Regions from separate parts of the Micromonospora sp. CA-249363 genome, predicted to be linked through region 1. Evidence: riboswitches for the same ligand, from Rfam matches in the RefSeq annotation. Region 1 holds a riboswitch; the other holds the start of a gene.

Region 1 (3,203 bases):
CGGCGTCGGCTTCTACGCCGCGTTCATGGTCGCCGACCGGGTCACCCTGTTGACGCGCAAGGCCGGCGAGACCGGCGGCACCCGCTGGGAGTCCACCGGCGAGGGCACCTACTCGATCGAGTCCGTCGACGAGGCGCCGGCGGGCACCTCGGTGACCCTGCACCTCAAGCCGGCCGACACCGAGGACAACCTGCACGACTACACCGCCGAATGGACGATCCGCGAGATCGTCAAGCGCTACTCCGACTTCATCGCGTGGCCGATCCGCATGCGCGTCGAGCGCCCCGGCGCCGAGGGTGAGCCCGCCACCAGCGAGGTGCAGACCCTCAACTCGATGAAGGCGCTGTGGGCACACCCCCGCGACGAGGTCGACGCCGCCGAATACAACGAGTTCTACAAGCACGTCAGCCACGACTGGGCCGACCCGCTCGAGGTCGTGCACATGAAGGGCGAGGGCACCTTCGAGTACGAGGCGCTGCTGTTCCTGCCCAGCCACGCCCCGCTGGACATGTTCTCCCCGCAGGGCCGCCGTGGCGTCCAGCTCTACGTCAAGCGCGTGTTCATCATGGACGACTGCGAGCCGCTGGTCCCCACCTACCTGCGCTTCGTCAAGGGTGTCGTCGACGCCCACGACCTGTCGCTGAACATCTCCCGCGAGATCCTCCAGCAGGACCGGCAGATCCAGATCGTCCGCCGCCGCCTGGTCAGGAAGGTCCTCGCCACCGTCAAGGACCTGAAGGCCAACCACGCCGAGCGCTACCGCACCTTCTGGACGGAGTTCGGCGCGGTGGTGAAGGAAGGGCTGATCGACGACACCGACAACCGCGACACCCTGCTGGAGATCCTGTCGGTCGCGTCCACCCACGACGCGGCGGAGCCCACCGACCTGGCCGGCTACGTCTCGCGGATGAAGGACGGCCAGAACGACATCTGGTACGCCACCGGCGAGTCCCGGGCCACCATCGAGAACTCCCCGCACCTGGAGGCGTTCCGGGCCAAGGGCCACGAGGTGCTGCTGCTCACCGACCCGGTCGACGAGGTGTGGGTCGAGCGCGTCGGCGAGTACGACGGCCGGCCGTTGCGCTCGATCGCCAAGGGCCAGGTCGACCTGGACACCGACGAGGAGAAGCAGCAGGCCGAGGCCGAGCGCGAGCAGCAGCGGCAGGAGTTCGCCGCGCTGGTCGACTGGCTGGGCACGACCCTGGCCGACAGTGTCCGGGAGGTCCGCCTGTCGTCGCGGCTGACCACCTCACCGGCCTGTGTGGTCGGTGACGCGCACGACCTCACGCCGACGCTGGAGAAGATGTACCGGGCGATGGGACACGAGGTCCCCTCGACCAAGCGGATCCTGGAGATCAATCCGGGTCATCCGCTGGTCGCCGGGCTGCGCAAGGCCCACGAGCAGGGCGACTCCGGCCCGGCCCTGACCGAGACCGCCGAGCTGCTGTACGGCCTGGCGGTCCTCGCCGAGGGTGGCGAGCTGGCCGACCCGGCTCGGTTCACCCGTACGCTCGCCGACCGGCTGGCGCGCACCCTGTAGCCGCTCGCGGCCGGCGGGCGCCGATGCAAGGAGCCCGCCGGCCGCTCCCGGACACCGACACCGCCTGATCGGAAACGGTCCACGATGGTCGGTGCACATCCTCATGCCGTCCGCAACCGCTGGCGGGGACGCCTCGTGTGGACCGGTGAACAACTTCACAAGCGGTGGGCGACCGTCACCCACCGTGCCTACCGTCGGTCGGGTCCACCACCGTGGACGCCGCGACCGGCAACGCCAAATCCTGCCCCCGGTCGTCGGAAACAGAACCCGGGCAGGAGCGGGGGACCCAAGTTCCTCGGTGCATGTCACCTCGGGGTGAAGCCGCCAGCGCGCGGCCGGGCTCCTCGGCCCGAACCCGACAGCTCACCTCGCCGGCGTGGAGGAACGTTCCATGACGTCTGCGTACACCCCCCGTCATCGACGGGTCACCACCCGCCGCGTCGCCGTCGGCACCCTGGCCGTCGGCGCGGTCACCGGCGCCGTCGCCCTCTTCGGCCCGGCGGCTCCGGCCCAGGCCGGTGTCAACTGGGATGCGATCGCCCAGTGCGAGTCCGGCGGCAACTGGAAGATCAATACCGGGAACGGTTACTACGGCGGGTTGCAGTTCTCCCAGGGCACCTGGGCCGGTTACGGCGGCAAGAAGTACGCCGCCCGCGCCGACCTGGCCAGCCGTGGCGAGCAGATCGCGATCGCCGAGAAGGTGCTCGACGGGCAGGGCATCGGCGCGTGGCCGACCTGCGGCCGCAAGGGCGGCTCGTCGGGCGGTTCCTCGACGAAGTCCACCGCGAAGTCCTCGACGAAGTCGACCTCGAAGTCGTCGACGTCCACCTCCGGCAAGGAGCGGTCGTCGCGCGGCGACCAGCCGGCCACCCGCGGTCACGAGCGGACCGCCCCGACGGCCAGCGGCGACACGTACGTGGTCACGGCGGGGGACACCCTGTCGGAGATCGCCGACCGGAACCCGCGCACCGGCGGCTGGCAGGCCCTGTACGAGCGCAACCGTCAGCTGATCGGCGCGGACCCGGGTCTGATCTTCCCGGGGCAGCGGCTCGCTCTCTGACGCACAACAGACGAACGCTCGGCCGGGGAACCGGCCGAGCGTTCGTTCGTCTGGCGCTGTCCTCGCGGGACGGGGTCAGGCCGCCGAGGCGGTCCTCGCCTCGCGCCGGGCCATCACGTCGGCGTTCCAGCCCCAACGCTGCGCCGGCGCGGGAACCTCGGCCGGCCAGCCGGCACCGGCCCCGGCACCGTCGACGGCCGACTCGACCGACTCGGGGGTGCTGCGGGCCAGTCGCAACGACTGCTCGGCGGTCGTACGCGCCGCGCACGGCCAGGACTGGCCGGCGCACTGGAGATTGCGGCAGTGACCCTCGTCGTCGGCTTCGTGGGCATCGAGCACGTCGACCGCGAGCTGCCAGAGCAGCGGGTCGGTCACGTCGTGCGGGCGTTCGGCGCGACGGCTCGGTCGGTCGCTGGTCTCGTCGGACATGGGCCCCCCTCGTCAGGCTTTCGCCTCAAGATTTCACCCGTGTGCGACCGGCTAAACCGCCGACCTGCTGTGATGTGTCTCCGGTCGCACCGAGCGGGGCGTTCTAGTCGGGCAATAGCGGCATCTCGACTCCGGGAGCGCGGCCGAGCAGCACCGCCCGGGTGAGCGCCGTCG
Region 2 (3,203 bases), 2.8 Mb from region 1:
TCCGACACGTCCATCGTGTTCGGCGTGCCGTCGGGGCGTAGCGCGATGTCGTTGACCAGCGGCGCGTCCGCCGACGGCGCGCTGCGTAGCACCACCGACGAGGAGCCGCGTGGCGCGCACGGCGTCCCCGGGGTGACGCATCCGGTGAACGCCGGCTGGTTGGTCGCGTAGTCGGGGTCGATCCGGACCAGCCCGGTGGCCGGGGTGCCGGTGTCCAGCCGTGGGGCGTGCAGCAGGTCGAAGTAGTGCGTCCAGTCCCAGTACGGCCCCGGGTCCCAGTGCATCCCGCGGACCGTCGATGCGGTGGTGCCGGGCACGTTGTCGTGGCCGATGATGTGCTGGCGGTCCAGCGGGATGCCCAGGCGCAGGGCGAGATGCCGGACAAGCTTCGCCGAGGTCCGATACATCGCCTCCGTGTACCAGGTGCCCTGCGCGGCGAAGCCCTCGTGTTCGAGCCCGATCGCCTTGGCGTTGACGTACCAGTTGCCGGCGTGCCAGGCGACGTCCTTGGTGCGGACGTGCTGGGCGATGTGGCCGTCCACCGAGCGCAGCGAGTAGTGCCAGCTCACGTAGGTCGGGTCTCGGACGAGTTGCAGGGTGGTCGCCCAACTCGCCTCGGTGTCGTGGATGACGATGTACTCGATCTTCTGCCGCGCGGGCCGGTCGGACAGGTCGTGGTTGCCGTAGTCGCCGTCGCCGAACGCCGCGTAGGGGGCGGGGATCCACTCACAGGACACGGTGCGGGGGCACTCCAACCCGTCCGGGCGGGCGAGTCGCCGCAGTCCCAGCCGGTCGAGCCAGGACCGCTCGGGTCGTACCGCTCGGGCCGGGAGCGTGACCCGCTGGCCGTCGTCGGTCACCCGCGTCTCGCCGGCGCCGATCGTGGTGAAGACCTCGTCGGCGAAGGCCGCCGCGGCATCGGCGCTGTCCGCGCCGGCATAGCGGGCCACCGCGCCGTACCAGGTGGCCGGGTCGGTGCCGACTCCGACCGGGGCGCCGATCTCCCGTTGGTACGCGGCCAGCAGCGCGGCGCCGCCCCGGAGGTTCGTCGTCGGGTCGGTGCGCAGCGCCTCGACGGTGGCGCCGGTCAGCGCGGCGGCGGCGTCCACGGTCTGCAGCGCGGCGGTGGGTGGCGCGTTCTCGCTGGCGGGCGCGGGTGTCAGAGCACGACGGGAACCGTCGCCGCGCGGGTCCTCTCCCGGGGAGTCGTGGTGGCCGCGCCCGGGTAGGGCGGTCACGTGGCGGGCATCGGTCAGGTGCATCGGGCCGTAGCCACCGCTGGTGCTCGGCGTGCCGGCGTTGCTGTCCCAGCGCGACTCCAGGTAGGAGACGCCGAGCAGTACGTCGACCGGCACGCCGTACTCGGTGGCCGCGGCGGCGTACTGCTGCTGGCGGTCGGCGGCGGGGGCCGCGGAGGCCGGGCCGGAGGGCAACGGTACGGCCGCCACGGCGGTGACGAGCGCGATGGCGAGCAGGATCGGACGTTTCATCGAACCCCCTACATGTGAACGGGTATCGGTGCGGTCACCTTCGCGCTGCCTGGCGGCTTGCGTCAATACCTTTCCATGTTTCGAAACGTGCGGAAAGAATCCTTCACATCCGCTCGATGGCCCGCCCCAATCGGTACGGAGTGTCACGGCCGCACGGGTTGCGGATCGGTAACGGCCGTCTCTACTCTGGTCATTCGTCGGCCCGGTAGCAGGTCTGCCCACCCCGGGCGGTAACGGACCGACACCGCCGAGTCGCTCGCGAGCGAGCCGGGGACCCACGTTCCCGGGGTGAATCCGCAGTCCCTGCGGTAGGGCGCCCACTTCCCGCCCGAACCCGTCAGCTAACCCGGTAGGCGGTCAGGAAGAAGGAGTACGGAACCCGGTGGCCCTCCAAGCCCCGCGGCCGTCGTCCGGACGGTCGGCTCCGGCCGACCCGACCTCGACCGTGCCGCGTCCACGCTGGTCCCGCTTCACCACCGCCCTCGCCGCCCTGGTCGGCGTCGCCGTCGTCCTGACCGGCAGCGCCACGGTGGCCCACGCCGACCCGTCCGTCGCCGAGATCGAACGCCAGATCGACGACGACTGGAACAAGCTCGAACCGATCATCGAGCGGCACAACGCCACCCGCGCCGACCTGGCCCTCAAGCGCAAGCAGGCCGACGCGCTCGCCGCCCGCATCGCGCCGCTGGAGCGTCAGGTCGACGCCGCGATGGACAAGGTCAGCGCACTGGCCGTCCGCGCGTACATGGGTGAGAACCTGTCGACCGTCAACACGATGCTCGGCAGCCGGTCGCCCAGCGAGATGGTCGGTCAGCTCGAAATGCTCGACCGCTTCGCCCACAACCAGCAGGAGGACGTCCGTCAGGTCGCGGACCTGCGCAACGAGCTGGCCCGGCAGAAGGCCCCGCTGGACGAGATGGTGGCCCAGCTGACCCGCACCGAGGCCCAGTTGGCGGCGAAGAAGAAGCAGATCAACGAGGAGATCGACCGGCTGCAGAAGCTGCGCCTCAAGGTGTACGGCAACGGCGGCGGCGGTCCGCTGCGTCCGGCGCCCTGCCCGGCCAGCTACCCCGGAGGCGGCGCCGGCATCGCGGTCAAGTTCGCCTGTGCCCAGATCGGCAAGCCGTACGTGTGGGGCGCCGAGGGGCCGGAGTCGTACGACTGCTCCGGGCTGATGCTGGCCGCCTGGGCGAAGGCCGGTGTGTCACTGCCGCACAACGCCGCCGCGCAGAGCCGGGTGACCAGGAACGTCAGCAAGGGCGACCTGCGCCCGGGTGACCTGGTCTTTTACTACTCCGACATCCACCACGTCGGCATGTACGTCGGCAACGGCTGGGTGGTGCACGCCTCCCAGGCCGGTGTGCCCGTCAAGATGAAGAAGGTCGACGACGGGCCCATCCACAGTTACGGCCGTCCGGGCTGACCGGACGCATTCAGGGCCCGTCGCGATCGCTCGCGGCGGGCCCTCGTCGTCCCCTAGCGCGTCGGCCAGGCGCGCCAGTTCTGCCAGGAGCGACTCGGCGTCGGCCCCCGCTGACCCTGGTAACGCGACCCGTAGACCACCGAGCCGTACGGGTGCTCGGCCGGCGACGAGAGCCGGAAGATGCAGAGCTGACCGATCTTCATACCCGGCCAGAGGGTGATCGGCAGGTTCGCCACGTTGGACAGCTCCAGCGTGACGTGCCCCGAGAAGCCCGGGTCGATGAACCCGGC

What was found. A riboswitch is a leader RNA that binds a small molecule or an ion and turns the genes downstream of it on or off. The one in region 1 is predicted to bind cyclic di-AMP.
Region 2: linked by a shared signal. The riboswitch ahead of ACQPZK_RS00415 (NlpC/P60 family protein) and the one ahead of ACQPZK_RS13145 (transglycosylase family protein) in region 1 are both predicted to bind cyclic di-AMP.

The regions. Positions count from the first base shown of each region.
Region 1 is NZ_CP192020.1:2,866,813-2,870,015, forward strand. Features, by position in the region: gene htpG (molecular chaperone HtpG) at 1-1,540, shown strand, start outside; cyclic di-AMP (ydaO/yuaA leader) riboswitch at 1,765-1,932, shown strand; gene ACQPZK_RS13145 (transglycosylase family protein) at 1,932-2,600, shown strand; gene ACQPZK_RS13150 (hypothetical protein) at 2,676-3,029, opposite strand; gene dinB (DNA polymerase IV) at 3,133-3,203, opposite strand, start outside.
Region 2 is NZ_CP192020.1:87,801-91,003, forward strand. Features, by position in the region: gene ACQPZK_RS00410 (N-acetylmuramoyl-L-alanine amidase) at 1-1,490, opposite strand, end outside; cyclic di-AMP (ydaO/yuaA leader) riboswitch at 1,726-1,860, shown strand; gene ACQPZK_RS00415 (NlpC/P60 family protein) at 1,873-2,913, shown strand; gene dcd (dCTP deaminase) at 2,967-3,203, opposite strand, start outside.